DNA from 2 places in the Streptomyces sp. AM8-1-1 genome. Region 2 is predicted to be linked to the other one. Evidence: riboswitches for the same ligand, from Rfam matches in the RefSeq annotation. Region 2 holds a riboswitch; the other holds the start of a gene.
The links. Region 2 has a riboswitch for S-adenosylmethionine ahead of RPQ07_RS27090 (aminotransferase class V-fold PLP-dependent enzyme). Riboswitches for the same ligand answer to the same signal wherever they lie in the genome.
Positions count from the first base shown of each region.

Region 1: linked by a shared signal. The riboswitch ahead of thrC (threonine synthase) and the one ahead of RPQ07_RS27090 (aminotransferase class V-fold PLP-dependent enzyme) in region 2 are both predicted to bind S-adenosylmethionine.

Region 1 covers NZ_CP135086.1:4,505,910-4,521,091, forward strand. The annotation lists gene RPQ07_RS20415 (CBM35 domain-containing protein) at 1-202, shown strand, start outside; gene RPQ07_RS20420 (class II fructose-bisphosphate aldolase) at 272-1,117, opposite strand; gene RPQ07_RS20425 (1-phosphofructokinase family hexose kinase) at 1,178-2,104, opposite strand; gene nagA (N-acetylglucosamine-6-phosphate deacetylase) at 2,226-3,383, opposite strand; gene RPQ07_RS20435 (ROK family protein) at 3,383-4,282, opposite strand; gene RPQ07_RS20440 (sugar isomerase) at 4,469-5,362, opposite strand; gene RPQ07_RS20445 (extracellular solute-binding protein) at 5,667-6,923, shown strand; gene RPQ07_RS20450 (DUF3263 domain-containing protein) at 7,010-7,258, shown strand; gene otsB (trehalose-phosphatase) at 7,268-8,113, shown strand; gene RPQ07_RS20460 (trehalose-6-phosphate synthase) at 8,069-9,547, opposite strand; gene RPQ07_RS20465 (hypothetical protein) at 9,607-9,858, opposite strand; gene RPQ07_RS20470 (glucosyl-3-phosphoglycerate synthase) at 9,897-10,838, opposite strand; SAM riboswitch class I at 10,955-11,123, shown strand; gene thrC (threonine synthase) at 11,141-12,424, shown strand; gene RPQ07_RS20480 (MoaD/ThiS family protein) at 12,454-12,729, shown strand; gene RPQ07_RS20485 (cold-shock protein) at 13,164-13,367, shown strand; gene groL (chaperonin GroEL) at 13,729-15,182, shown strand, end outside.
Region 2 covers NZ_CP135086.1:6,077,598-6,092,779, forward strand. The annotation lists gene RPQ07_RS27075 (ubiquinol-cytochrome c reductase iron-sulfur subunit) at 1-686, shown strand, start outside; gene RPQ07_RS27080 (cytochrome b) at 683-2,308, shown strand; gene trpD (anthranilate phosphoribosyltransferase) at 2,468-3,538, shown strand; SAM riboswitch class IV at 3,643-3,760, shown strand; gene RPQ07_RS27090 (aminotransferase class V-fold PLP-dependent enzyme) at 3,937-5,382, shown strand; gene RPQ07_RS27095 (Lrp/AsnC family transcriptional regulator) at 5,471-5,752, opposite strand; gene RPQ07_RS27100 (rhomboid family intramembrane serine protease) at 5,749-6,471, opposite strand; gene RPQ07_RS27105 (hypothetical protein) at 6,623-6,865, shown strand; gene RPQ07_RS27110 (NYN domain-containing protein) at 6,901-8,262, shown strand; gene RPQ07_RS27115 (NlpC/P60 family protein) at 8,581-9,606, shown strand; gene RPQ07_RS27120 (NlpC/P60 family protein) at 9,789-10,820, shown strand; gene RPQ07_RS27125 (hypothetical protein) at 11,020-12,210, shown strand; gene RPQ07_RS27130 (glycosyltransferase 87 family protein) at 12,233-13,477, opposite strand; gene RPQ07_RS27135 (glycosyltransferase family 4 protein) at 13,575-14,717, shown strand.

The DNA.
Region 1 (15,182 bases), 1.6 Mb from region 2:
GAACGGCAAGGCGAACACCAACCCGCTGGGCCTGAAGAACTTCGTCAAGTCCTCGGACCCGAACTGGGAGAAGAACTGGCAGACCACATGGGCGCCGGTCAATCTCCAGAAGGGTGAGAACGAGATCAAGATCTCGTGCGAGGCGGGCAATCAGTGCAACGCCATCCTCGACTGGCTCCAGGTCAGCGACGGGGCGATCTAGCCCTCCCGAAGGTGCTCCGCCCGGTGGCCCGGGCGGAGCCGAGTGATGGGCACGGGCCCGGCCCGGCCGTCACAGCAGCCCCAGGAACCCCGCCACCACTGACGACATCGCCTCCCGTGCCGGTGCCAGGTACTTCCTCGGGTCCACCGTCTTCGCGTCCGCGTCAAGGAACGCGCGTACCGCTCCCGTGAACGCCGTGTTCAGGGCCGTGCCGACGTTGATCTTGACCATGCCCGCTGCCACCGCCGCGCGGATCTCCTCGTCCGGGACGCCCGATGAGCCGTGCAGAACCAGGGGGACCGGGACCGCCTCGCGCAGGGCGGCGATCAGGGTGTGGTCGAGCGTCGCCGTGCGCTGTGTCATCGCGTGGCTGGAGCCGACCGCGACGGCCAGTGCGTCCACTCCCGTCGCCGTGACGTAGGCCGCCGCCTCCTCGGGGTCGGTCCGGACGCCGGGGGCGTGGGCGTCGAGGGGGGCCTCGCCCTCCTTGCCGCCGACCTTGCCCAGTTCCGCCTCGATCCACAGGCCCCGTTCGTGGGCCCAGCGCACCGCGTCCTCCGTGGCCTCGATGTTCCGTCCGTGAGCGAGCCGTGAGGCGTCGTACATCACCGAGCTGAAGCCCTCGTCGGCCGCCGACCGCAGCAGGGCCCCGGTGACGACATGGTCGAGGTGGAGCGAGAGCGGCGCGGAGGAGGCGCGGGCGACGGCTGCCGTCGCGGCGGCGATCGCGGAGAGGGTGCCGCCGTGGAACTTCACCGCGTTCTCGGAGATCTGGAGGATCGCGGGCGCTCCCGCCGTCTCCGCTCCGGCCGCGATCGCCTCCGCGTGCTCCAGCGTGATGACGTTGAAGGCGGCGATCCCGCGGCCTTCGGCCGCCGCGGCCGAGACCAGGTCACCGGTGTTGACGAGGGGCATGGTGCGTCTCACTTCCCGGGCGCCTGGCCCGATTGTCCGGGCCGCTGCCCTGGTGGTGGCTCACGCCGCGGTCGCGTCTTCGGTCACGGTGACCCGCGGCAGCAGTTCCTCGTACGCGGTGGGGTCGAACTCGCCTGCCGCCGGGGCCAGTACGGTCGCCGCCGACAGGGCGACCGCGCGGGCCAGCCGGTCCGGCCAGGGCAGTCCCTCGACGAGTCCCGCGAGCAGGGCCGCGACCACCGAGTCCCCGGCGCCCGTCGGGTTGCCCTGTACGGGAGCCGGCGGAGCGGCCTGCCATATGCCGTCCGGGGTGGCCGCGAGCAGGCCCTCGGGGCCGAGGGAGGCGATGACGGCGTGGGCTCCGCGGCGGCGCGCGTCCCGGGCGGCGCGCAGCGGTTCGCGGGAGCCGGTGAGCCGGGCCAGTTCGTCGGCGTTCGGCTTGGCGAGGTCGGGGCGGGCGGCGATGCCGCGGCGCAGGGGTTCGCCGCTGGTGTCGAGGAGGGTGGGGACGCCCGCGGCGCGTGCTCTGCGGACGAGTTCGGCGTATGCGCCGACGTGGATGCCGGGCGGCAGGCTGCCGCACAGGGCTACCGCGTCGGCGTCCCGCAGGAGGGTCTCGTAGGCGGCGAGGAAGGCCGTCCACTCCGTGGGCGTGACGGTGGGGCCCGCTTCGTTCAGCTGGGTGGTGTCGCCGGTCGCGGCGTCGACGACGGCGACCGTGCGGCGGGTGCTGCCCTCGATGGGTACGAGCGCGTCGCGCGGGGGCAGCGGGGCGAGCAGTTCGCGCAGGACGGTGCCGACGGATCCGCCGACGAAGCCGGTGACGACGCTCTCGTGGCCGAGCGCGGCGAGTACCCGGGCCACGTTGAGCCCCTTGCCGCCGGGGCGTTCGCCGACCCGGTCGACGCGGTGACTGGTGTGCGGGGTGAGGGCGTCGACCGTGTAGGTGATGTCGAGTGCGGTGTTGAGCGTGACCGTCAGGATCACCCGGTGACACCCCTTCGGAACGCGTGAGCGGTATCCGTACGGGTCCTGATCATGCCAAACACAGGGCGGTCGGCCCAGCCCCCCGGCCAACCGCCTTGCCATGTTCCGTGGCGAAATGCCGCTACTTGGGGTCAATCACCCATTCGCCCTTGCGCATCACGCCGACCAGCGTGAAGTCCTCGTCCAGCACCACGAGGTCCGCGTCCTTGCCGGGTTCCAGCGAGCCGATCGTGTCGTCCATGCCGAGCAGCCTCGCGGGGTTGGCCGAGATCGCCCGGACGATGTCCTCCACGGGCAGCCGGTCCACGGTCGCCGCGCGCCGGAACGCTGTGTCGAGGGTGAGGGTCGAGCCGGCGATCGAGCCGCCGTCGACGAGACGGGCCACTCCGTCGGTGACGTCGACCGCGAGCGGGCCGAGCTGGTAGCGGCCGTCACCGAAGCCCGCCGCGTCCATCGCGTCGGTGATGAAGGCGACGCGGTGCGCGCCGGCGCGGTGGAAGGCGAGTTCGAGGGCGGCGGGGTGCAGATGCGTGCCGTCGTTGATCAGCTCGACGGTGACCCGCTCGTCCTCCAGCAGCGCGGCGATCGGCCCGGGTGCGCGGTGGCCGAGCGGGGGCATCGCGTTGAACAGGTGGGTCGCCACGGTCGCGCCCGCCTCGATGGCCTCGACGGTCTGCTCGTAGGTCGCGTCGGTGTGTCCGATCGCGGCGATCACGCCGTGGTCGGCGAGCAGGCGTACGGAGTCGATGCCGCCGGGCAGTTCGGTGGCCAGCGTCACCATGCGGGCGGTGCCGCGGGCCGCGTCGACGAGCCTGCGCACAGAGGCCGGGTCCGGGTCGCGCAGCAGGTCCTCGCTGTGTGCGCCCTTGCGGCACGGCGAGATGAACGGTCCTTCGAAGTGGATGCCCGCGAGGTCGCCCTGCTCGACGAGTTCGGACAGGAACCCGGCGCGGCGGGCGAGGAAGTCCATCTCGCCGGTGACGGTGGAGGCGACGAGCGTGGTCGTGCCGTGCTCGTGGTGGGTCCGCACGCCGCGCAGGACGTCCTCGGCGCTGCCGCTGGTGAAGGACGCCCCGCCGCCGCCGTGGTTGTGGATGTCGACGAAGCCGGGGACGACCCAGTGGCCGGACAGATCGCGGACGGGCGCGCTGTCGGGTGCCGCGGCGACGATCTTCGTGCCCTCGACGGAGATCCGCCCACCGTCGACGGTCCCGGTCGGCAGGACCACCCGGGCGCCGGTCAGAACGGTGCTGTCGGCGCGTACGGCGCTTGCGGCCATTAGGTGGTTACCTCCGAGTCGGTGGCGAGCAGATCCCAGGCGAGCAGTCCCGCGCCCAGGCATCCGGCGGTGTCCCCGAGGGCTGCGGGGACGATGGCGGGCAGTTTCTGGAAGGTGACGCGCTTCTCTACGGCTGCCCGCAGCGGTGTGAACAAGGTTTCCCCCGCCTCCGCGAGACCGCCACCGATGATCAGGGTGCGGGGGTCCAGGAGGGTGAGCGCGGTGACGAGGCCGGCGGCCAGGGCGTCGACCGCGTCGGCCCATACGGCGGCGGCCTTCGGGTCGCCGGACTCGACGGCCTTGGCGCAGTCCGCGGCGTCGGCCTGCGGGTCGCCGCTCGCCGCCGCCCAGGCGCGGGTGACGGCCGCGGCGGAGGCGAGGGTCTCCAGACAGCCGCGCTGGCCGCAGCCGCAGTCGGGGCCGTCGGGGCGTACGACGATGTGGCCGATCTCGCCGGCGTATCCGTGGGCTCCCGCCTCGATCGCCCCGGCGATGCCGATGGCGCCGGCGATGCCGGTGCCGAGCGGGACGAAGAAGAACCGGTCGGCTCCCTTGCCGGCGCCGATGCGGCCTTCGGCGAGTCCGCCGGTGCGCACGTCGTGGCCGAGGGCGACGGGCACGCCGTCCAGCCGCTCGCTGAGGAGGTCGCGCATGGGGACGTCGCGCCAGCCGAGGTTCGCGGCGTAGACGGCGATGCCGTGTTCGGCGTCGATGATGCCGGGCACGGCGACACCCGCGGCGACGGCGCTCTCGCCGAGGTGTTCGCCGCCGTACGCGCGCAGCTCGACGGCGAAGTCGAGGATCGACCGGACGACCGCGTCGGGCCCGCGCTCGCGGCCGGTGGCGCGGCGGGCCTCGTACAGGAGCGTGCCGTCCGCCCCGACGAGGGCGGCTTTCATGCCGGTGCCGCCCACATCGAGGGCGATGACGTGTCTCACGGAGACAGTCTGGCGCGAGAGTGGCAGAAAGGTCTAGTCCACTGCGTCCGATTGTTGCGTGAGCGTACAAACTCCGGGGGTGCGGACACGTGTCTGCGCGCCCCCGGAGCCGCCGCGGGCCCAGGGCCCCGGCTCAGCGGATCCGCCTCACGTCAGGATCACGCTGCGCGTCAGGTTCCTCGGCCGGTCCGGGTCGAAGCCCTTGGACTCCGCCAGGATCACCGCGAGACGCTGCGCGCGGATCAGGTCGGCCAGCGGGTCCGCCCCCTGGTTCGCGACCAGCGTGCCGCCCACCCGTGAGACGTCCACCGACAGGCCGTCCGGCAGTGCACCGAACACCCAGGCCACCCGGCCCGGACCGGTGATCGAGATCGGCCCGTGGCGGTACTCCATCGCCGGGTACGACTCCGTCCAGGCGCCCGCCGCCTCCCGCATCTTCAGTCCCGCCTCCAGGGCGAGCCCGTAGGTCCAGCCGCGGCCGAGGAACGTCCACTGCTCCGCGCCGAGGACCGCCTCCGGCAGCGGTTCGGTGACCGCGAGTTCCGCGTCCACGGCCGCCTCGGCGACCGTCTTGACGCCGGGGATGTCGCCGAGGCCCGCCCGCAGGAACGCCAGGGCCGTCGTCGCGAACCGGGTCTGGACGACCGAGTCCTCGTCCGCCCAGTCCAGCACCGCCACCGAGTCCGCGGCCTCCATCACCGGCGTCTTGGGGTCCGCGGTGAGTGCCAGCGTCGGCACCCTGCCCTTCAGCGCGGTCAGCAGCTCCAGGACCTCGGTCGTGGTGCCGGAACGGGTGATCGCGACCACCCGGTCGTAGGACCGGCCGGCCGGGAACTCGGACGAGGCGAACGCGTCGGTCTCGCCGAGCCCCGCCGCCTCCCGCAGCGCCGCGTAGGCGATCGCCATGAACCAGGACGTCCCGCAGCCGGTGACGGCCACGCGCTCACCCGGCCGCGGAAATCCGTCGAAGGCGGCGGCGGCGTCGGCCGCCCGGCGCCAGCAGGTGGGCTGAGTGGCTATCTCTGCTGCGGTACGGGACATGCGGCAAGGCTCCTAGCGCGTACGCGGACGGGGGACCGGTATCGGCCTCGTGCTGCCGAAACGGCCTGGCAGGTCGTGCTTAGCAGGCCGCGGCGGAAGCGGGCAATGCTGACCCTGAGTGGGACAGACGTTGCAGAAGAGATACCGCGTGGAGTAGACCTCTACCCTTCGCATGGTGAAAAATCGTCGCTCATCTCGCGAGACGTCACGGGGGACGTCGTGCGGGGCGGACGGGGGGACGGTCGGGGGACCAAATCCAACAAGCAGCAGAGGGTGGGGCAAGAGAGTTGTGCACCGGCATTTCTTGGGTCTGACAGCGGCGGTCGCCGCGCTCGGTATGACGGTTGCCCTCGCGGGCTGCGGCAGCTCCGGCGGTTCCTCGGACGTCACCCTCACCTTCGTGGCCGCGGACTACGACGTCGCGGGCGGCGAGAGCAGCAAGAAGTACTGGGCCGACCTCGCGGCCGCGTTCGAGGCCGAGAACCCCGGCATCAAGATCGACGTCCGGATCGAGTCCTGGAACGACGTCGACCGCAAGGTCGCCGAGATGGTCAAGGCCGACAAGGCCCCGGACATCGCGCAGATCGGCGCGTACGCCGACTACGCCGCCACCGGCAAGCTCTACACCGCCGACCAACTGCTCTCCATCCCCGTGCAGTCCAACTTCCTCGGCCCGCTCGTCGACGCCGGCGAGCAGAAGCGTGTGCAGTACGGCCTGCCCTTCGTCGCCTCCACCCGGCTGCTCTTCTACAACAAGAAGCTGTTCAAGGAAGCCGGGATCAAGGGCGAGCCGACGACCTGGGAGGAGCTGCGCGAGGATGCCGAGAAGCTCGCGCAGAACACGGACGTCAAGTACCCCTTCGCGCTGCCGCTCGGGCCCGAGGAGGCCCAGGCCGAGACCATGATGTGGCTGCTCAGCGGCGGTGACGGCTACGTCGACCCGGTCGGCAGATACGCGATCGACTCCACGCAGAACATATCGACCCTCGAGTGGGTGAAGACCAACCTCGTGGAGAAGGAGCTCACCGGCCCCGTCGCGCCGGGCAAGCTCAACCGCAAGGACGCCTTCGCCGCCTTCACCCGCGGCGAGGTCGGGATGCTCAACGGCCACCCCTCGCTGATGAAGGCCGCGGCCAAGGCGAACATCGAGCTCGGCAAGGTGGCCATGCCCGGCCGCACCGGCAAGCCGAAGGCCGCGATGGGCGTCGCCGACTGGATCATGGGCTTCAAGCAGAACGGCCACAAGGTCGAGATCGGCAAGTTCCTGGACTTCGTCTTCGACGACAAGAACGTCCTCGACTTCGCCGGACAGAACGATCTGCTGCCGGTGACGATCTCCGCGTCCGAGGCGATGCAGAAGGACCCGGAGCACCAGGATCTGAAGGAGTTCCTCCAGGAACTGCCGACCTCGGTCCTGCCGCCCGTCGGCAAGACCTCGTGGGCCGCCGTGAGCGAGAGCGTCAAGCAGAACATCGGCAAGGCGGTCGATCCCGAGGGAGACCCGCAGACCGTGCTGCGCCAGATCTCCCAGAAGGCGACGACCGAGGAGAACGCCGAGTAACGCGCCCCTGCCGGCGCCGGTGCCACACAGCCGGCCCGGGAAGGCCGAGCCGTACGCACCGCCGCACCGGGGGACACCCCGCCGATATGTTGGACCGTATGACCGAGCACCAGGCGCTGTCCGACCGTGACCGGGCCGTCCTGGCCATGGAGCAGCGCTCCTGGCCGGGCCCCGGCGCGAAGGAGCGGGCCATCAGGGAGCAGCTCGGCATCTCCCCGGTGCGCTACTACCAGCTCCTGAACGCCCTCCTCGACGACGAGCGGGCCCTCGCCCACGACCCCGTCACGGTCAACCGGCTCCGCCGTGTCAGGGACGCCAAACGATCGCGCCGCTAGGGTCGTGGCATGGGCAGCTCTCCGTATGTGCATCCTCTGCCGTCACCGTCGACGCCGGCGGGCCGTGAAGGCCTGGCCGCGCTTCTGGCCCGTCCCGGCAAGGCGGTCGTCGCCCTCGATTTCGACGGCACGCTCGCCGAGATCGTGCCCGACCCCGAGCAGGCCCGCGCGCATCCCGAGGCGGTGCCCGCGCTGGCTCAGCTCGCGCCGCGGGTCGGCTCCGTCGCCGTGGTCACCGGCCGCCCGGCCGGCGTCGCGGTCCGCTACGGCGGTTTCGCCGGGGTGCCCGGCCTGGACCATCTCGTCGTCCTCGGGCACTACGGCGCCGAGCGCTGGGACGCGGTCACCGGGACCGTGAACACGCCCGCCCCGCATCCGGGCGTCGCCGCCGCCCGCGCCGAACTGCCCGGCTTCCTCGACGAGATCGGCGCCTGGCAGGGCACCTGGATCGAGGAGAAGGGGCAGGCGGTCGCGGTCCACACCCGCCGGGCCTCGGACCCGCAGGCCGCGTTCGAGGCGCTGCGCGATCCACTGGCCGGGCTCGCGGCCCGTCACGGTCTGATCCTGGAGCCGGGCCGTATGGTCCTGGAGCTGCGCCCGCCGGGCATGGACAAGGGCGTGGCACTGGCGGAGTACGTGCGCGAGGTGGACGCCGAGGCCGTCCTGTACGCGGGCGACGACCTCGGTGATCTGCCGGCCTACGCGGCCGTGGAGAAACTCCGCTCGGACGGCGTACCCGGTCTGCTGGTGTGCTCCGGCACCGCGGTGCCGGAGCTGGCGGAGCGCGCCGATCTGCTGCTGCCGGGCCCGTCAGCCGTCGTGGCGTTCCTGGCCATGCTCGCGCAGCGCCTCTAGCTGGTCGAGGAACCACCGCTGCGGCGGCAGCGCCGTCGCAGCGGTGGCCAGCCGCTTGGTGTGCCGGGCCCGTTCGTCGTGCGGCATGGTCAGCGCCTCGTGGAGCGCGTCCGCGGTGCCGGTCACGTCGTACGGATTGACCGTGACCGCGTCGTCGCCGAGCTCCTCGTGCGCGCCCGCCTCCCGGGAGAGCACCAGTGCGCAGCCGTCGTCGGAGACCACCGGGATCTCCTTGGCGACGAGGTTCATGCCGTCGCGGATGGGGTTGACGAGAGCCACGTCGGCCAGCCGGTAGGCGGCCAGCGAGCGGGCGAAGTCGTCCTGCACATGGAGGACGACCGGGGTCCAGCCGTCCGTGCCGTACGTGGCGTTGATCTCGTCGGCGACCCGCTGCACCTCGGCCGTGTAGTCGCGGTACACCGCGAGGTCCTGCCGGGAGGGATAGGCGAAGGCGACGTGGACGACGCGCTCGCGCCATTCGGGCCGGGTGTCGAGCAGATGCCGGTAGGCGAGCAGCCCGCGGACGATGTTCTTGGACAGTTCGGTGCGGTCCACCCGCACGATCGTCTTCCGGTCCGGGCCGATCTGCTCGCGCAGGGTGGCCATGCGCTCGTCGACATCGGCCTCGTGGGAGCGTGCCCGCAGGAAGTCCGCGTCGGCGCCGAGTCCGTGCACGGCCACCTCGGTGGTCCGCGCCGAGGCCCGTCCGGTGCGCGCGTGCTCCACGTACCGCCGGGGATCGCCGCTGGGGAAGTGCGCGGCCGCCTGCTCCAGCCGGTCGGCGCAGGACATGAACGCGGTCGCCCACCGTGAGGTCAAAAACCCCAGCCGGTCGGCGCCGAGCATGCCCCACAGCAGTTGTTCGGCGATGTCGTCGGGCAGCATCCGGAAGTAGTCCACCGGCGCCCACGGGGTGTGGGAGAAGTGGCCGATGCGCAGGTCGGGGCGCATTTCGCGGAGCATGCCGGGCACCAGGCACAGGTGGTAGTCCTGCACCAGCACCGCGGCGCCCTCGTCCGCGTGCTCGGCGAGTGCCTCGGCGAAGGCCCGGTTGTAGCTCTCGTACGCGCCCCACTGGCGGCGGAACTCGGCGTCGAAGGCCGGCTCCAGCGGGGTCTGGTACAGCATGTGGTGGACGAACCACAGCACCGAGTTCGCGATGCCGTTGTACGCGTCGGCGTGGACGGCCTCGTCGATGTCGAGCATCAGGACCCCGTCCGCGCCCTCTCCGCGCCGGACCGCCTCGCGGTCGCCGTCGCCGAGCGCGGCGCACACCCACAGGGCGTCCGCCTCGGACCCGATGGCGGAGAGTCCGGAGACCAGGCCGCCGCCGCCGCGCTTGGCGTCGAGGCTCCCGTCGTCCTTCAGGGTGTACGAGATGGGGCCGCGGTTCGACGCGACGAGGACCTGCGCAGCGGAATGCTCGGAGACCATGTGCCGAACCTAGCCCGTCCTGTAATCCCTCAAACGTGCGTACGCCCCCGCGCCGCCCGTCACTGGTTACGGCGTCCCCGGGTGGCGGCGACGGCGACGACACCGGCCGCGGTGAGGCTGAGGGCGAGGCCGCCCAGCAGCCACAGGCGTTCGGTGCTGTGCCCGTCGCCCCCGGCGATCGTGGCGGCCGGAGGTGCCATGCCGACCGTGGTGGCGATGACGACGGCCAGTGTGCCGAGCAGCGTGGTGAGTCTGAGCGCGCCGCGTCGGGAGCCCGTCCTGCGCTGTGCGTCCGGAACCTGTGCATCCATAAGTACGATATTCATGCAAAGTGTCCGGTTGTCTTCGGTTATGCCGCGCGACGCGCCGCATACTCACCGATCTCGCGCATCGGCGGACGCTCCTCGGTGTCCACGGCGTGCGTCCGTGGGACGAAGCCGTCCGAGCCCCGCTCGAACTGGGTCAGCGAGGGCCGCACCAAGTGCCCGCGGGAGAGCCTCAGTTGCGCCGTGCGGTAGATGGCGGCCGCCATCCTGCCGAGTGCCTGTCCGTCCTGATGGCGGTGCCGGCGCTCTCCCACGTCCACCTGCGCCAGCGCGTCCAGGCCCACGGTGTGCAGCGCGTCGACGAGAAGCCCCAGCTCCACGCCGTATCCGACCGGGAAGGGCAGCCGTTCCAGCAGCGAGCGGCGGGCCGCGTACTCGCCGCCCAGTGGCTGGACGAATCCGGCCAGCTGCGGCCAGTGCAGATTGAGCAGCGGGCGCGCCACCAGCTCCGTCACCCGGCCGCCCTGGCCGGCGACGTCGCCCAGGGGCCGGTCGTACATCGCCTTCACGAACTGCACGTCCGGATCGGTCAGCAGCGGGCCGACGATCCCGGACACGAAGTCGGCCGAGAACTCCCTGAGGTCCGCGTCCACGAAACAGACGATGTCGCCCCGCGTCACCATCAGCGAGCGCCACAGCACCTCGCCCTTGCCGGGGACGGCCGGGATGCCGGGCAGGATCGCGTCCCGGTGGACCACCCGCGCGCCCGCGGCGGCGGCCACCGCGCCCGTACGGTCGGTGGAGCCCGAGTCGATCACCACCAGCTCGTCGACGAGCGGAAGGGGCCCGGACATCAGCTCGCGCCGGATGACGGTGACGATCTGCCCGACCGTCGCCTCCTCGTTCAGGGCGGGGAGCACCACGCTGACCGTGGTGCCCTGCTTGGCCGTGACCAGCCGGTCCACCGGGCGGTCCGCCGCCGACCAGGACCGCCGGGACAGCCAGCGCTCCACCTCTTCCAGCACAGGATCTCCATCTCGCGGATCGGACGACCATCTCAACCGTCCGGGGTGTCGGTTACAGTCTTGAACAACGCGCGGGACCGTCGCATGCCGGGGGTCCCACGCCGACAATCGAATACCGCTCATCCAGAGGGGCAGAGGGATACGGCCCGTTGAAGCCCCGGCAACCCTCCAGCCGGTCTCCGTTGCGCCGCCCGTCCATGGGACGTGGCAGCCACCGCGAGGCTCCCGGCTAGGGAAGGTGCCAAGTCCGTCTCGTGACGAAATGCGTCACGGGGAAGATGAGGAGAAAGGGCCTCGCCACCATGGCTGTGCAGACTGTCGCCAGCACCACCCCCGTCGACCTGGGACCGGCCGCGGCGCTCTCGTGCCGCGAATGCGGGGAGCGTTTCGAACTCGGCCCGATCTTTGCCTGTGCCTCGTGTTTCGGGCCGCTGGAAGTCGCCTACGACCTCCCGAGCGGTGACCCCGAAGGGCTGAGGAAGCGGATCGAGGCGGGTCCGGACAACATCTGGCGGTACGCGCCGCTGCTGCCCGTGCCGGCCGATGTGGCCGACAAGCCGAACATCAACCCCGGCTTCACCAAGCTCGTCAAGGCCGACAACCTCGCCCGTGAGCTGGGCGTGACCGGCGGTCTCCACATCAAGGACGACTCCGGCAACCCGACGCACTCCTTCAAGGACCGTGTCGTCGCGATCGCCGTCGAGGCCGCCCGTGCCTTCGGCTTCACCACGCTCTCCTGCTCCTCCACCGGCAACCTCGCGGGTGCGGTCGGCGCCGCCGCCGCGCGCGCCGGCTTCCGCTCCTGCGTGTTCATCCCGCACGACCTGGAGCAGGGCAAGGTCGTCATGGCCGCGGTGTACGGCGGCGAACTGGTCGGCATCGAGGGCAACTACGACGACGTCAACCGCTTCTGCTCCGAGCTCATCGGCGACCCGCTCGGTGAGGGCTGGGGCTTTGTCAACGTCAATCTTCGGCCGTATTACGGAGAGGGCTCCAAGACCCTCGCCTACGAGATCTGCGAGCAGCTCGGCTGGCGGCTGCCCGACCAGATCGTCATCCCGATCGCCTCGGGTTCGCAGCTCACGAAGATCGACAAGGGTCTCCAGGAGCTGATCAAGCTCGGTCTGGTCGAGGACAAGCCGTACAAGATCTTCGGCGCCCAGGCCGCGGGCTGCTCGCCGGTGTCGACGGCCTTCAAGGCCGGGCACGACGTGGTCCGCCCGCAGAAGCCGAACACCATCGCCAAGTCGCTGGCGATCGGCAACCCCGCCGACGGCCCGTACGTCCTCGACATCGCGCGCCGCACGGGCGGCTTCGTGGAGGACGTCGACGACGAGCAGATCGTCGACGCGATCAAGCTGCTGGCCCGTACCGAGGGCATCTTCGCCGAGACGGCGGGTGGCGTGACCGTGGGTGTGACGCGGAAGCTGCTCGAGGCGGGCGTGCTCGACCCGTCGCTCACCACCGTCGTGCTCAACACCGGCGACGGTCTCAAGACCCTGGACGCGGTCGCGCCGACCACCGGCCCCAGCGCGACCATCCGCCCGAGCCTGGACGCGTTCCGCGACGCCGGCCTGGCCGGCTGACACCCCGAGACTCAAGGAAGGCACGCAGCATGAGCGTCAACGTCCGCATCCCCACCATCCTCCGCACGTACACGGGCGGCCAGGCCGAGGTCCCGGCGGAGGGCGCGACGCTCTCCGAGGTCATCGCCGACCTGGAGAAGAACCACACCGGTATCGCCGCCCGTGTCCTGGACGACCAGGGCAAGCTGCGCCGCTTCGTGAACGTCTACGTCAACGACGACGACGTCCGTTTCGAGCAGGGTCTCGAGACCGCCACGCCCGACGGCGCCGGCATTTCGATCATCCCCGCCGTCGCCGGCGGCTGATACGCACCGTCACCGCTGTTGCCCCCTCCGCGAGAGAAGCGGAGGGGGCAATTCTGCATGGTTGAGCGCGGTACAGTTGGGGAAGTCCCCGCCGCTGCCCGTGCCCGCCGCATATGAGAATGCGCCCTGGCGCGACAAGAAGCAGCCAATGTGGTCGATCAAAATGCCTCTTAAGTGTCATTTGCCGGGCCCGAGTTGCCCTGGATCTTCTTGAATTAGCGTCAAAGGTCCGTTCCCGCGCGCCCAGATTTCTCGTCCGATTGACCTGTTGCAGAGGGCAGTTGGACAGATACATTCAGCCGCGGTCGACGCGTTCCGACGCACATCCCGAGGGCCTCCTTCCACCTCTGGCGGAGGGAATTCTCGGTGGTGAGGTATGACCCGGGTCCGCGAAGTGCGGTCCTGTGCAAGGGCCAGTAATAGGGGAGTTAGGCATGGCTCAGGGCACCGTCAAGTGGTTCAACGCGGAGAAGGGGTACGGCTTCATCGCGGTCGACGGTGGTGCGGATGTTTTCGTCCACTACAGCGCGATCCAGATGGACGGCTACCGCACCCTGGAGGAGGGTCAGCGAGTCGAGTTCGAGATCTCGCAGGGCCAGAAGGGTCCGCAGGCGGACATGGTCAAGCTCGCCGTCTGATCTCGGCGCGATCGGCCACCGACGCACTCACGCGACACTCACGAGGGGCCCGCATCCCACCAGGGAGGCGGGCCCCTCGTGCATGCCCGGGGCGGGCGGATTCGAACCCGCCGCCCCTCGTCGGGGCTTCGTCGAAGCCGCTTGCACTCGAGGGGGTCGAGTGCTAATCATTGGCGTTAGCACTCTGCAGGTGAGAGTGACAACTTTATGGACCGGGCCGGTGAGGTCCGAGGGCCGTCGGGGCAAGGAACCGTACGGCTCTCAGGCCGTCCGTCGCGGGCGCCAGCGCGGTCCGGAAGCAATCCTCCCCCGTAGCCCTGCGGGCGCGGGGGGACCCCCAAGTCCGGGAGGACCACTTCACATGGCCAAGATCATCGCGTTCGACGAGGAGGCACGGCGCGGTCTCGAGCGCGGGATGAACCAGCTCGCCGACGCCGTCAAGGTCACCCTTGGCCCCAAGGGTCGCAACGTCGTCCTCGAGAAGAAGTGGGGCGCCCCCACGATCACCAACGATGGTGTGTCCATCGCCAAGGAGATCGAGCTCGAGGACCCGTACGAGAAGATCGGCGCCGAGCTGGTCAAGGAAGTCGCCAAGAAGACGGACGACGTCGCCGGTGACGGTACGACCACCGCGACCGTCCTCGCCCAGGCGCTCGTCCGTGAGGGCCTGCGCAACGTGGCGGCCGGCGCCAACCCGATGGCCCTCAAGCGCGGCATCGAGCGTGCCGTCGAGGCCGTCTCCGGCGCCCTGCTGGAGCAGGCCAAGGACGTGGAGACCAAGGAGCAGATCGCTTCGACGGCCTCCATCTCCGCCGCCGACACCCAGATCGGCGAGCTCATCGCCGAGGCGATGGACAAGGTCGGCAAGGAAGGCGTCATCACCGTCGAGGAGTCCCAGACCTTCGGTCTGGAGCTGGAGCTCACCGAGGGTATGCGCTTCGACAAGGGCTACATCTCGGCGTACTTCGCCACCGACATGGAGCGTATGGAGGCGTCGCTCGACGACCCGTACATCCTGATCGTCAACTCCAAGATCGGCAACGTGAAGGACCTCCTTCCGCTGCTCGAGAAGGTCATGCAGTCCGGCAAGCCGCTGCTGATCATCGCGGAGGACGTCGAGGGCGAGGCCCTGTCCACCCTGGTCGTCAACAAGATCCGTGGCACCTTCAAGTCCGTCGCCGTCAAGGCCCCGGGCTTCGGCGACCGCCGCAAGGCGATGCTGAACGACATCGCCATCCTCACGGGCGGCACGGTCATCTCCGAGGAGGTCGGCCTCAAGCTCGAGAACGCCGGCCTGGACCTGCTGGGCCGCGCCCGCAAGGTCGTCATCACCAAGGACGAGACCACGATCGTCGACGGTGCCGGTGAGAGCGACCAGGTCCAGGGTCGTGTCAACCAGATCCGTGCCGAGATCGAGAACAGCGACTCGGACTACGACCGTGAGAAGCTCCAGGAGCGCCTCGCGAAGCTGGCCGGCGGCGTGGCCGTCATCAAGGCCGGTGCCGCGACCGAGGTCGAGCTCAAGGAGCGCAAGCACCGCATCGAGGACGCGGTGCGCAACGCCAAGGCCGCCGTCGAGGAGGGCATCGTCGCCGGTGGTGGCGTGGCTCTGCTCCAGGCTTCCTCGGTCTTCGAGAAGCTCGAGCTCACGGGCGACGAGGCGACCGGCGCCAACGCCGTGAAGCTCGCGCTGGAGGCCCCGCTCAAGCAGATCGCCGTCAACGGTGGTCTCGAGGGTGGCGTCATCGTCGAGAAGGTCCGCAACCTGCCCGTCGGCCACGGCCTGAACGCCGCGACCGGTGAGTACGTCGACAT
Region 2 (15,182 bases):
ACGTGGAGATGGTCGACGAGCGGCACCCCGTCGCCGCACGGCCCGAGGTCCGCGCCAAGGTCATGGCCGACTTCGCGGCGGGCGCCAAGGAGTCCGCGATCGGCCGGCGCAAGCTCATCCGCAACACGATGTTCGGTGCGCTGACGCTGCTGCCGCTCTCCGGTGTGGTGCTGCTGCGCGACCTCGGTCCGCTGCCCGAGAAGAAGCTGCGCTCGACGCTGTGGGCCAAGGGCAAGCAGCTCATCAACATGAACACGAATGAGCCGCTGCGTCCCGAGGACGTCGCCGTCGGTTCGCTGACCTTCGCCATGCCCGAGGGCCTGGAGGAGGACAGCCACGATTTCCAGAAGGAGATCGCGAAGGCGGCCCTGATGATCGTCCGTATCCAGCCGGAGGACATCAAGGACAAGCGCGAGCTCGAGTGGTCGCACGAGGGCATCGTGGCCTTCTCGAAGATCTGCACGCACGTCGGCTGCCCGATCAGCCTCTACGAGCAGCAGACGCACCACGTGCTGTGCCCGTGCCACCAGTCCACCTTCGACCTCGCCGACGGCGCCCGTGTCATCTTCGGTCCCGCCGGTCACGCCCTTCCGCAGCTGCGGATCGGTGTGAACGCCGAGGGCCACCTCGAGGCGCTCGGCGACTTCGACGAGCCTGTCGGTCCTGCCTTCTGGGAGCGCGGATGAGTACCAAAGCAGAGTCCAAGCGCAAGGCACCGGCCGGCGAGAAGGTTGCCGACTGGGCGGACGGCCGGCTGGGGATCTACTCCCTGGCCAAGGCCAACATGCGCAAGATCTTCCCGGACCACTGGTCCTTCATGCTCGGTGAGATCTGCCTCTACAGCTTCATCATCATCATCCTCACGGGTGTGTATCTGACGCTGTTCTTCCACCCGTCGATGAACGAGGTGGAGTACCACGGCAGCTACATCCCGATGCAGGGTGTGCGGATGTCGGAGGCGTACGCCTCGACGCTGGACATCAGCTTCGACGTCCGCGGCGGTCTGCTGATCCGGCAGATCCACCACTGGGCCGCGCTGGTGTTCCTCGCCGGCATGCTGGTGCACATGATGCGCGTCTTCTTCACGGGCGCGTTCCGCAAGCCGCGCGAAGTCAACTGGATGTTCGGCTTCCTGCTGTTCGTCCTCGGCATGTTCACCGGCTTCACCGGTTACTCGCTGCCGGACGACTTGTTGTCGGGCACCGGTGTGCGGTTCATGCAGGGTGCGATCCTGTCCGTGCCGGTCGTCGGCACGTACCTGTCGATGTTCCTGTTCGGCGGGGAGTTCCCCGGCGGCGACTTCGTGGCCAGGTTCTACTCGGTCCACATCCTGCTGTTGCCGGGCATCATGCTCGGTCTGCTGGTGGGCCATCTGATCCTGGTCTTCTACCACAAGCACACGCAGTTCGCGGGCCCCGGCCGGACGAACAACAACGTCGTGGGCATGCCGCTGCTGCCGGTCTACATGGCCAAGGCCGGAGGCTTCTTCTTCCTGGTCTTCGGTGTCATCTCGGTTATGGCCGCGGTCGCCTCGATCAACCCGATCTGGGCACTCGGTCCCTACCGGCCGGACCAGGTCTCCACCGGCGCACAGCCCGACTGGTACATGGGATTCTCCGAGGGTCTGATCCGTGTGATGCCAGGCTGGGAGATCAACGCCTGGGGCCACACGCTCGTCCTGGGTGTGTTCATCCCGCTGGTGATCTTCCCGCTGGTGCTGGTCGCGATCGCCGTCTACCCGTTCATCGAGTCCTGGGTCACCGGCGACAAGCGCGAGCACCACATCCTGGACCGCCCGCGCAACGCCCCGACCCGAACGGCCTTCGGTGTGGCGTGGCTGACCGTCTACTTCGTGCTGCTGATCGGTGGCGGCAACGACCTCTGGGCGACCCACTTCCATCTGTCGATCAACGCGATCACCTGGTTCGTCCGGATCTTCTTCTTCGCCGGACCGGTCATCGCCTTCATCGTCACGAAGCGGATCTGTCTGGGTCTTCAGCGTCGCGACCGGGACAAGGTGCTGCACGGACGCGAGTCCGGCATCATCAAGCGCCTGCCGCACGGTGAGTTCGTCGAGGTCCACGAGCCGCTCAGCCAGGGCGACCTGCACGCGCTCACCGCGCACGAGCAGTACAAGCCCGAAGAGCTTGGTCCGGAGACGGACGAGAACGGGGTCCGCCGCAAGGTCACCCCGGCCCAGCGGATGCGGGTCAAGCTCAGCAAGTCGTACTACGGCGAGGAAAGCCAGATTCCCAAGCCGACGCCCGAGGAGTTCAGGGAGATCAGCAGCGGCCACGGCCACCACTGACCGCCTGAAGCGAGTGCATCGCCGCCACAGCGCCAAAGGCACCTCCCGGCAGTAGCAGGTGAAGGGCCCCGTCCAATCGTCGGACGGGGCCCTTCACCGTCTCCGGGGCTGGATAGGGTGGACGCATCCCCTTATCGGCTGTGGACCCAGGAGTGGACCATGAACGTTGTGACCCCGGTCGGCGGCGACAGCGTGGCGGCTCACTCCTGGCCGAGTGTGCTGAACGCGCTGCTCGACAACCGCGACCAGAGCGCCGACGCCACCGCCTGGGCGATGGACCGCATCCTCAGCGGTGAGGCGACGAACGCCCAGATCGCCGGGTTCGCGGTGGCGCTGCGGGCGAAGGGCGAGACGGTCGAGGAGATCTCCGGCCTCGTACGCACCATGTACGAGCACGCGAACCTGATCCAGGTGCCCGGCCGCAGCGTCGACATCGTCGGCACGGGCGGCGACGGGGCCAAGACGGTGAACATCTCCACGATGTCGGCCATCGTCGTGGCGGGCACCGGGGCCAAGGTCGTCAAGCACGGAAACCGCGCGGCCTCGTCCGCGAGCGGCGCGTCCGACGTGCTGGAGAAGCTCGGCGTCAACCTCCAGCTCACCCCGCAGCGGGTGGCCGAGGTCGCGGAGGAGGCGGGCATCACCTTCTGCTTCGCGGTGAAGTTCCACCCCGCCCTGCGGCATGTGGCCGCGGCGCGCAAGGAACTGGGCATCCGCACCACCTTCAACTTCCTCGGCCCGCTGACCAATCCGGCGCAGGTCAGGGCGCAGGCCACCGGGGTCGCGGACGCGCGGATGGCGCCCATCATGGCCGGGGTGCTCGCCGAGCGCGGCTCGTCGGCACTGGTCTTCCGCGGCGACGACGGCCTGGACGAACTGACGACGACCGCCACCTCACGGGTGTGGGTCGTACGGGACGGCGCGGTGCGCGAGGAGGCGTTCGACCCGCGGGACATCGGCATCGACCTGGTCCCGGTGGAGGCGCTGCGCGGTGCCGACGCCTCGTACAACGCCGATGTGGCGAGACGGCTGCTCGGCGGGGAGACCGGGCCGGTGCGGGACGCCGTCCTGCTGAACTCGGCGGCCGCCCTGGTCGCGCTGGATCCGACGGACGGCACGCTGAACGAACAACTGGCGGCCGGGGTCGCCCAGGCCGCCCGGGCCATCGACTCGGGGGCGGCGAACGACGCGCTCCAGCGCTGGGTGGCCGCCACCAACGACGTGGGCTGATCCGGCGGGGCCGGCAGTACCGGTTATGCGTCGCGCGAGGGCGCGGTCCGGATGGTGGACCGCGCCCTTGCGGTGTCCGCGTCGTATGGCAGGATGCTCTCCAAGGTCATGAGTGACAGCGATTACGGCCCCGGCCCGCTGTCCGGCAACCCTCCGTCCGTGGCGGGGTGCCCCGGGTGAAGACCAGGCCGCAGGCAGCGAGGTCTGTGGCAAGCGCGGACCCCTGCACACCCTGGGGTCCTGGTCCTCAAGGGAGCAGTCTCGTGAGCAAGCGAATGCGATAGGGCGTACAGCCCCTTCTTCAGCACACCCTCCGCACGGCGTCCGCCGTGTGTCGAGGTCCCCGCACCGCCGGGTTCTTGAAGCCGATTTCGCCTTTCCTGCCGGGAGATACCGCCATGTCCGCACGCCTGAACACCGCCACCGCTCCTGCCGCCACCGCCCTCTCCCCGGACGTGGCCGTCGCCGCTGCCGGGTCCGACCCCTGCTGTGCCGAGCCGCTGCCGGTCCTCGGCCGTGACGTGACCGTGCCGCTCGTGACCGGCGGTGAGGTCACCTACGCGGCCCTCGACTACGCGGCCAGCGCACCGGCCCTTCAGCGCGTGTGGGACGACGTGGCCGCGTACGCCCCCTACTACGGCAGCGTCCACCGCGGCGCCGGGTACCTCTCGCAGCTGTCCACCGACCTCTTCGAGAACAGCCGCGTCACGGTCGCCGACTTCCTCGACTGCCGCGAGGGCGACCAGGTCGTCTTCACTCGGTCCACCACCGACTCGCTGAACCTGCTGGCGTCCGCGCTGCCGGCGGACTGCCGCGTCTTCGTCTTCGAGACCGAGCACCACGCCTCGCTGCTGCCCTGGGGCGATGCCCGGGTGACGTATCTGAACGCGCCGCGCACCCACGCCGAGGCGGTGCGGACGCTGGAGGAGGCGCTCGCCGGCCGCGACCCCATCGGCCCGGCGCTGGTCTGTGTGACCGGAGCGTCCAATGTGACGGGTGAGCTGTGGCCGGTGAAGGAGCTCACGGAAGTGGCGCACGCCCACGGGGCGCGGATCGTCCTGGACGCGGCGCAGCTCGCCCCGCACCACGCCGTCTCGGTGCGGGACCTGGACGTCGACTGGGTGGCGTTCTCCGGACACAAGCTGTACGCGCCGTTCGGCTCGGGTGTGCTCGCGGGCCGGGCGGACTGGCTGCAGGAGGCGGAGCCGTACCTCGCGGGCGGCGGTGCGTCGCGCAAGGTGGCACGGCGTGCCGACGGCGGTGTGGACGTCGAGTGGCACACGACGCCCGCGCGCCACGAGGCCGGCTCGCCCAACGTCATCGGCGTCTACTCCATCGCCTCGGCCTGCAAGGCGCTCACCGAGGCCGGCTTCGAGAACCTCGTCGCCCGTGAGCAGCACCTGGTCGACAGGGTCCTGGAGGGCCTGGCCACGGTGCCGGAGGTCAAGGTGCTGTCGCTGTTCGGTGATGAGTCCCCCTCGCGTTCCGCAGGGGAGGCCCCCACGCGGGTGGGTGTCATCTCCTTCGTGGTGGAGGGCTGGAACAGCTCCCACTTCGCGGCTGCCCTGTCGGCGGAGTACGGCATCGGCGTACGCGACGGACTGTTCTGCGCCCACCCGCTGGTGCGCACCCTGCTGGGCAGCGCCCCGCAGGACCCGGGCGAGTGCGGCGCCCCCGAGGCCCAGCCGGGTGAGGCGTCCTTGAACGCGATCCGGGTGAGCTTCGGCGCCGGGACGCCCGACGAGCACGTGGAGCGCTTCGTCGGTGCGGTGAAGGAACTGGTGCGCGAGGGCGCGAAGTGGCAGTACCGCACCGAGGACGGCCGCTGCGTGCCCGCCGTCTGAGCGACCGACCATGCAAGAAGCCCGCGCCGGACGGCGCGGGCTTCTTCGTGTGCCGGGGCCCGTCCCCGGGCGCCTGGACCGATGGCCTCTAGGAGTCCAGACCGATCGCGAACGCCGCCTCCAGGTCGTGCTGCGAGTACGTACGGAACGCGACGTGCGTGTCCGTGCCCTCGACACCCTGGATCTTGCTGATGCGGCCGGGGATCACGTCCGCCAGGTCGTCGTGCTTCGCCACGCGGACCATGGCGATCAGGTCGTAGGTGCCCGTGACGGAGAAGACCTCGCTGACGCTGTCCAGCGCCGCGATGGACTCGGCGATCTCGGGAATGCGGTCCACGCTGGTCTTGATGAGCACGATCGCAGTGATCACGGCTGGCTTTCTCCCTCGGTGGCCGCTGCTGGGGCCTTCACTCTAGCCGGACGCCGGAACCGCCCCCAGGCATAGAGGAACCCGGTACCGAAGCCCACCACGTGCGCGAGGTAGGCGACGCCGGGCCCGCCCTCGCCGGCCCCCGACGCGGCCAGCCACTGGAGGACGAACCAGAAGATCAGCACGATCCAGGCGGGGAAACGCAGCGGCAGGAAGAAGAGGAAAGGGAAGAGACTGGTGACCCGGGCCTTCGGGAAGAGGAGAAGGAAGGCGCCGAGCACCCCCGAGATCGCCCCGGACGCTCCCACCAGGGTCTGCTCGGACTCGGCGTTGGCCGCCGCGTAGGCGAGCAGGGCGAGGGCGCCGGTGCCCAGGTAGAACAGGGCGAACTCCAGCGGCCCCATGCGCTCCTCCACCATCGCGCCGAAGACGTAGAGGAAGAGCATGTTGCCGAGCAGGTGCAGCCAGTTCCCGTGCACGAAGAGCGCGGTGAACGGGGTGAGCAGCGTGTCCGGGGAGCCGGTCATCAGCCGGCCCGGGATCACGCCCCACCGCTCGAAGTACACGCTCTGCGCCGCGAGCCACGCGTCACCCGTGCCGTACGACGGGTTCAGCCCCGAGACCGGGCTGATGAGGAAGACCACGCAGCAGACGGCGATCAGGCCGTACGTCACCGAGGGCCTGGTCACCGCGCCCCGCACCCTCCGCCAACCGATCATGGACAGATCATGGCGTAGCGGGCCGGAACGGTACAGAGTGCCTCGCCGTGCCGCGGGGTACCCGCGAGGCCGTAGGGTTACAGGGAGTACATCCGCAGTTCGACGGCGCACCGCGGCACCCGCATCCGCACGACGAAACGAGGACGGAACGATGACGACGGTTCCCTCGCCGACGGACCAGACCCGCTGGCGCTGCACGCTCTGCGGGAACCTCACCCGCTTCGACGTCACGCGCTCGTCGAAGGTCGTGGAGTACGTCCATCTGGACCTGGCCGGAGAGCCGACCGTCGAAGAGCGTGACGTGGTCAGTGAGACCATCGAGTCGGTGCGCTGCCGCTGGTGCAACGCGGTGGACAAGATCGAGCTGGTGGACAGGCCGGGCGCCGCCTCCTGAGGGAGTGGCCCGAACGGGTAGTGGGGTGACGGATCGTGGAGCAGCCTGACAGCGGCGCCGAGCCGGCCGGTGCGGCCGGTGACGCCGCAGAGGCGCTCGACCGGCCGTTGCCGGAAGGTGTGCGGCGCCGGGTCGTGGCGCTGGTCTCGGACGCCTTCGGCGGGCTCACCGTCGCGGAACTGCCCACCCAGTTGCGGCAGTACGCCCGTTTCACCCCCTCCCGCCGCGCCAAGTTCGCTGGCAACGCGATGGCCGCGGCCCTGGAGGGCGACCCCGTCTTCCGGCAGCGCATCGCGGAACGGCTCACCCAGGCGCAGCCCGAACTGTGCGGGGCGTTGACGGCGGGATCGCCGCCCGCGGCGGCCGATCCACTCGACGTGGCGGCCGCCGCCTACGTTCTGCGGCCCACCGGATGGGTGAAACTTGTCGCCGCCGCCGGCGAGGAGGCGCAGCGCGCCGACGCCGAGCGTGCGGACGAGGCCGGCCGGCGCGAACTGGAGCGGCTGCGTGAGGAACTCGTCGAGGCGCGCGGTCTGACCAAGAGCGAGACCGAACGGCTGCGCACCGAGCTGGAGACGGCCCGCAAGGAAGCCGAATCGCTTCGCCGCAAGCTGCGCAGCGCCCAGAGCGACGTCAAGCGCGGCGAGGCCGCGCTGCGCCGGGTGAACGCCGAGATCGACACCATCAGGTCCGAGGCCGCGGCCCAGGTCTCGGCCGCCGAGAGCGAGAGCAGACGTCTCAAGGCCCGTCTCGGCGAGGCGGAGGCCGCGGTCGAGGCCGGACGCCGTGCCGCCCGTGAGGGGCGCTCCGTCGAGGACATGCGCCTGCGGCTGCTGCTGGACACCGTGTTGGAGTCCGCGCAGGGGCTGCGCCGCGAACTCGCCCTGCCGCCCGCGTCCGTGCATCCCGCGGACACGGTCGACGCGGTCGAGCCCGGACGGATGTCGCCCAAGGACATCGCGGCCCGGGCCCTGTCTGAGACCGACCCCGCGCTGCTCGACCAACTGCTCGCACTGCCGCAGGCGCATCTCGTCGTCGACGGCTACAACGTCACCAAGACCGGCTATCCGACGATGCCGCTGGAGAAGCAGCGACTGCGGCTGCTCGGCGGGCTCTCCATGCTCGCGGCGCAGACCGGGGCCGAGATCACCTGTGTCTTCGACGGGGCCGAGCTGGCCGCCCCGGTGCTGCTGGCACCGCCGCGAGGTGTGCGCGTGCTGTTCTCCAAGCCGGGTGTGACGGCCGACGAGCTGATCCGCCAGCTGGTGCGCGCGGAGCCGCCCGGCCGGCCCGTCGTGGTGGTCTCCACCGACCGCGAGGTCGCCGACGGTGTGGCGAAGGCGGGGGCCCGGCCGGTCGCGTCCGTTTTGTTGCTGAAGCGGCTTTCGCGCGTCTGAGCAACTTGCGTACCCCTTGCGCCGATTCGCTCCACTCTCGGCGGAACGTTGCGTCAAGTGGCAATCACAACGCGTGTGATGTGAGTAAAGAATGCCCTCCGCGCCAAACATTTTTCCCGACAGGATTTGAAGTGATCACAAGAAGGTCACTAAGGTCAGGCCTCGAACCTTCGCGCGGTTGATCACCCATCCGGGGTGACAGCGAAGGAACCGCCACTTCTGTGCACGTCAGCTTTTTCCCGGGGGAGCTGTGTGCGCGGAGCCGGGGTTCACCCCCCACTGCCCGGTAGGCGGCTGAGGAAGAAGGAGCTCGCCCGCGTGGCGTCCCACCGTCGTCCCAAGCAGCCGAGCCGCACCCGCGTGACCGTGCTCACCGCGACCGCGGCAGCGGCCGTCGCCCTCACTTCCCAGGCCGCCCAGGCTGATCCGAAGCCGAGCAAGAGCGACGTCAAGGAAAAGGTCGACAAGCTCTACGAAGAGGCCGAGAAGGCCACCGAGAAGTACAACGGCGCCAAGGAGCAGCAGGACAAGCTCCAGAAGCAGGTCGACGCCATCCAGGACAAGGTCGCCCGCGGTCAGGACGAGCTCAACACCCTGCGGGACGGCCTCGGTTCGGTGGCCAGCGCCCAGTACCGCTCCGGCGGCATCGACCCGGCCGTACAGCTCTTCCTCTCCTCCGACCCGGACAGCTACCTCGACAAGGCCTCCGCGCTGGACCAGCTCGGCGCCAAGCAGACCGAGGCGCTCACCGAGATCCAGACGAAGCAGCGCACCCTCGCGCAGCAGCGCAAGGAAGCCCAGAGTAAGCTCGGCGACCTGGCCGACACGCGCAAGCAGCTCGGCACGAAGAAGAAGGAAGTCCAGTCCAAGCTCGCGTCCGCGCAGAAGCTGCTGAACTCCCTGAGCGCGCAGGAGCGTGCCTCCCTCGCCGCCGACGAGACCCGCGCCGACCGCGCGAGCGAGCGTGTGAACCTCGGTGCTGCGGTGCCCGCCTCGCAGCGCGCGTCCGCCGCGTTCGCCGCCGCCCAGAGCAAGATCGGTACGCCGTACGTCTACGGCGCCTCCGGCCCCAACTCCTTCGACTGCTCCGGCCTCACCTCCTGGGCGTTCGCCCAGGCCGGTGTCGGCATACCGCGCACCTCGCAGTCGCAGGCCAACGCCGGCACCCGGATCTACTCCCAGAGCGCCCTCAAGCAGGGCGACCTGGTGATCTTCTACGGCGACCTGCACCACGTCGGCTTCTACGCGGGCAACGGCCAGGTGCTGCACGCGCCGCGGAGCGGAGCCAACGTGCGCTACGAGTCCATCAACAACATGCCCTTCCAGTTCGGCGTGCGCATCTGACGCCCAATCGGGCGATTTCCCGCACCTCCTGCTGACGCTGCGCCCCGCCGGTGACCTGTGGTCTCCGGTGGGGCGTCACTGTCTGTGCACGATACGGTCGTTGGCCGCTGCGTGATCGCCCGGCTACTGTCTGCCGCGCACCATCCCTCGTGCACCTCGTCCAGCGGAAGGGAGCGCGGTTCGTGGCGTCCCATCGACGGTCCTCACAGCCCGGTCTCACTCACAGCGCCCGGGTCACCGTACTGTCCGCCGCGGCGGCAACGGCCGCTGCGGCGCTCGGGGCCGCACCGGCGGCCGTCGCCGATCCCGGCGACGGGCCGGACTCCTCGCGCGCCACGGTCGACCGGCTCTTCGAGGAGGCCGAGAAGGCCACCGAGCAGTTCAACAAGGCCGGTGAGAAGGCCGACCGGCTGCGCGAAGACGTGAGCCACGCGCAGGACAGCGTCGCCCGGGGCCAGGAGCGCATCAACCGGATGCGTGGCGCGCTCGGTTCGGTCGCGGGGGCGCAGTACCGCTCCGGCGGCATGGACCCGGCGCTCGAACTGCTCCTCTCCGGGAACCCCGACACCTATCTGGAGAAGGCCGCGACGCTGGACCGCATCAGCGAGCGTCAGGCCACCGCCCTGCGGGATCTCCAGCAGGCCCAGCGAAGACTCGGCCAGGAGCGTGCGGAAGCCGCTCGCGACCTCGTCGAACTGGAGCGCAGCCAGGCGGCCGTCGCTCGTCACAAGCGCACCGTCGAACGCAAGCTGGGAGAGGCCCGGCGCCTGCTCAACTCGCTGTCCTCCGAGGACCGCGCCGACTTCGACCGCGCCTCCCGCTCGGGACGCGGCACACTGCCCGAGCTCTCCGGCCTCGCCCCCTCCTCGGCCCGGGCCGCCGCCGCGGTGATGGCCGCCCGCAACGCGGTGGGCCGCCCCTACGTCTGGGGTGCCAACGGGCCCTCGGGATTCGACTGTTCGGGGCTCACCCAGTGGTCGTACGCCCAGGCCGGCGTCGGACTGCCGCGCACCTCGCAGGCGCAGCGCTACGCCGGCCGCCAGGTCTCCCTCTCCGAGGCCCGCCCCGGTGACCTGGTGGCGTACCGCAGCGACGCCAGCCACATCGCGATGTACATGGGCAACGGGCAGGTGGTGCACGCGCCCTATCCCGGCGCCCCGGTGCGCTACGACCCGGTCGGCATGATGCCCGTCTCGTCGGTCACCCGCGTCTGAGCCCGGTCCCGCTCCGGGCCCCGGCCGGCCGTCCGGGCCCGGTCCGGCGTCCGGGGCGGCCGCGTCCGCGGCGACTTCGCGGGTGGGCCGGCTCCTCGCCGGGGCGCGGACCGCGTCCTGGCCCGTCCGCTTCCGCTCCGCGTTCCGTACGATCGACAGGGTGGCAGGTCACGGGCGCGTCGGGCGCCGGGCGATACGGATGGCGGCGGGGCTCGGCCTCGCCGTCGCTCTGCTGACCTCCGGCTGCGCCGGTCCCGGGGCGTCCGACAGCACCGTCCGGGAGATCCAGCGCACCCTCGACGGCCGCGCCGCCGCCGTCCTCGGGCACGACGAGAACGCCTATCTCGGTGCGCTGGACACCGAGGCGAGCGCCCTGCGGGCCGACGAGCTCAGACAGTTCCGCAACATGGCGGACATCCCCTTCGGCTCCTGGGAGTACCGGCTCGGGGACGTTCGCCGCGACGGCTCCACCGCGGTCGCCGACGCCGAACTCCGCTACCGCATCGCCGGATACGACACCGCGCCCGTCACCGCCGCCCGCACTGTCGAATTCACCCGGCGCGACGGCCGCTGGTATCTGAAGGCCGACCGCCCTGCCGGGAAGAGTGCCCAGCAGCTCTGGCAGCAGGGCGACGTGCATGTCGTACGCGGCAGCCGCAGCCTGGTGCTCGCGGTCGACAAGGACACCGTCCGGCAGAAGGCGCTCGCGGCGACCGCCGACCGTGCGGTGCCCGCCGTCACGGGCACCTGGCCGTCCCCGTGGGCCCGGCGCGTCGTCGTCCTCGTGCCGTCCTCGCTGGAGGCCATGGGTGACCTGCTGGGCGCGCCCGCGGCCGGCTACCGCGGCATCGCGGCCGTCACCACGGGCGAGACCGGGGTGTCCGGCAAGGCCCCCGCGGACCGGGTGATCGTCAACCCCGAGGCGTACGGGGTGCTCGGTGACTTCGGGCAGACCGTCGTGCTCACGCACGAGACGACGCACGTGGCGACCCGTGCGTACACCTCGAAGGCCACTCCCATGTGGCTCTCCGAGGGCTTCGCGGACTGGGTCGCCTACCGCGGCACCTCCCGCACGGACGGACAGACCGCGCCCGAACTCCAGCGCGCGGTCCGCGGTGGCGAGACCCCGGCCGCCCTGCCGGACGACAAGGACTTCGCCTTCGGCGGGGACGCGGATGTGCTGGCGCGGGCGTACGAGAGCGGCTGGATGGCGTGCGAGCTGATCGCCGAGAGATGGGGCGAGGGGAAGCTGACCGCCTTCTACCGTGCGGTGGGGGAGAAGGAGCACCGGGCGAGCGCGGTCGAGAAGGCGATGCAGGACGTGCTGGGGACCTCGCCGGAGGAGTTCACGGTGACATGGCGGGGCTATCTGCGGGAGCGCCTGGGCTGACGGCGGCTCCCTCCGGGGCGCCTCAGGAGGAGAGCAGCTCCTTGTCGGGCGCGGGCCGCAGCGGCGGGCTCCCGTGGCTGCCGGGCTCGTGGACCGTGTGCCGCCACAGCCGTACGCAGGCGGTCACCGTCGCCGCGACCAGCAGACCGTTGCGCACCGCCAGCAGCAGCACGCCCAGCGGGTCGCTCTCCACCACCAGCGCGAAGTAGACGGGGAACTCCAGCACCGTCATCGCGCACGCGGCCAGCACCAGCCAGGCGGGCAGGGTCATGCGGCAGGCCCGGAAGGTGAGGCAGACCGCGGCCAGTCCGACCAGCCAGATCATGTACTGCGGGCTGATCACCCGGCTGGTGGTGGTGAACAGCAGCACGGCCGTGAACGCCGCGTCGCACACGGTGGAGGGGCCGAACTCCCGCGCCCGCAGCCGCCACAGCACCAGCCAGCCGAGCGCTCCCGCACCGAGGACCATCGCGAGCGTGGAGACGAGCGGGACGTAGGGGCCGAGGAACTCCACGGACCCGTAGTTCAGCGCCACCCGGCCGTCCCAGCCGACGTGCCGCGCCCCGTGGAAGACGAGCGCCCCCAGCGACTCGATCTCGGTGCCCCGGTCGCGCTGGGAGGTGAGAAAGGCCAGGGCGCCGGGCATCGCCGCGACGAAGAGCAGGGTGAGGCCGGCCGCCGTGGCCGCCGCGGCGGCCCAGGAAAGGCGGGTCGCACGTCCGCGCGGCAGCCCCAGCAGCAGCAGGACCGGCCAGACCTTGAGCATGGCGCCCAGGCCCGCGAGCACCCCGAGCATGCGGGGCCGGCGGGCTCCCGCGACGAGCGCGGCCACGGCGACGGCGGTGACCATCAGGTCGTAGCGCGCGTACGCGGTCGGTCCGATGAGTGCCACCCCGCCGACCCACATCCAGGCACCTCGCCGGGTCGCGCCCGGCCGTCCGCCGGCGTGGAGCAGCAGTGCGAGCACGACGGCGTCGCAGAGGGCGGCGAGGACGAAGAAGGCGGAGGCGTAGCCGAGGAGGGGCACCACGGCGGGGGAGAGGATCGTGAGCGCGGCGGCGGGCGGGTACTGCCAGGTGACGTCGTCCAGCGGGAAGGTGCCGCTGGTGAGCGTCTCGTACCAGCCCTGGTAGATCACCGAGACGTCGGTGGTGACGTCGGGGCCGGGGAACGTGACCACTTTGAAGACGCACAGCAGCAGCGCCGTCCTGGTGAGGATCCACACCGCGAGGGGGAGCCGGGTGCCGGCCGCGTCCGCCATGAGCATCTCGTCCCTGTTCGTAAGGAAATGAGGGATGTTCATGATGCCGGGCGGGACCGTGCCGGAGCGACGAGGCAGGGCCGTTCGGTACTGTCGGCGGACGATGCACAAGACCTTGATCGTGACCAACGACTTCCCGCCCCGGCCCGGCGGTATCCAGGCCTTCCTGCACAACATGGCGCTGCGGCTGGACCCCGAACGGCTCGTCGTCTACGCCTCCACCTGGAAGCGCGGGCAGGAGGGCGCGGAGGCGACCGCGGCCTTCGACGCGGAGCAGCCCTTCACCGTCGTGCGGGACCGTACGACCATGCTGCTGCCGACCCCGCGGGTCACCCGGCGTGCGGTCGGACTCCTGCGGGAACACGGCTGCGAGTCCGTGTGGTTCGGGGCGGCGGCGCCGCTCGGGCTGATGGGTCCCGCCCTGCGCAGGGCGGGTGCGAAGCGGCTGGTGGCCACGACGCACGGGCACGAGGCCGGCTGGGCCCAGCTCCCCGCGTCCCGGCAACTGCTGCGGCGGATCGGTGAGGGCACCGACACCATCACGTATCTGGGCGAGTACACGCGCTCGCGCATCGCCGCCGCGCTCACGCCCGAGGCGGCGGGCCGCATGGTCCAACTGCCGCCGGGCGTCGACGAGAAGACCTTCCACCCGGGCTCCGGCGGCGAAGCGGTCCGCGAACGGCTCGGGCTCACCGACCGGCCCGTGGTCGTCTGTGTCTCCCGGTTGGTGCCCCGCAAGGGCCAGGACACCCTGATCCTCGCGATGCCCGCGATCCTGGCGAAGGTGCCGGACGCGGTGCTGCTGATCGTGGGAGGCGGCCCGTACGAGAAGGACCTGCGCAAGCTCGCGCAGGACACCGGAGTCGCGGGATCGGTCCGCTTCACCGGCGCGGTGCCCTGGGCCGAACTGCCCGCCCACTACGGCGCCGGCGACGTCTTCGCGATGCCGTGCCGCACGCGCAGGGGCGGCCTGGACGTCGAGGGTCTCGGCATCGTGTACCTGGAGGCGTCGGCGACGGGCCTGCCGGTGGTGGCGGGCGACTCCGGCGGCGCCCCGGACGCGGTGCTCGACGGCGAAACGGGCTGGGTGGTACGCGGCGGCTCGGCCGAGGACGCGGCCGACCGGATCGTGACGCTGCTGGAGGACCCGGAACTGCGGACGCGGATGGGGGAGCGGGGCAGGCAGTGGGTCGAGGAGAAATGGCGCTGGGACCTGCTGGCGGAGAAGCTCAGAACGCTGCTGTAGCGGGGATGATGTTTCGCCCTTCCGCAGGGTGCGTGCGCGCTGATGTGCCTTGTCGCAGGGTTCTTCCGCGGTGACGCCCGGTCGCTGCGAGAGGCGTCCGCGGGGGTGTGAGGTCGTGGCCCGCCGCGGTCGGCGGTGACGGGACGGACCGGTTGGGTCTGTCCCGGGTGACGTCCGGTCGCTGCGAGAGGCGTGCGCGGGGGTGTGAGGTCGTGGCTGCCGCTGTCGGAGGTGACGTCGCCCGCCAGGCGCGATGGCCCCGGATCGCCGCCGCGCGCGGGGACGTTCGCCCCTTGCCCAGAGTGCGTGTGCGCCGATCGCGACGCCTCCGCAGAACCCGCCCGCAGTGTTGTCAGGCGCCGAGTTCGCCCGGGGTGACCCGACCGGTGGCGGCCGCGCCGACCGGCGCACTGCCGTCCCCGCAGACGCGACGTCCCCGCAGGCCACGGCCTGCGGGGACGGAAG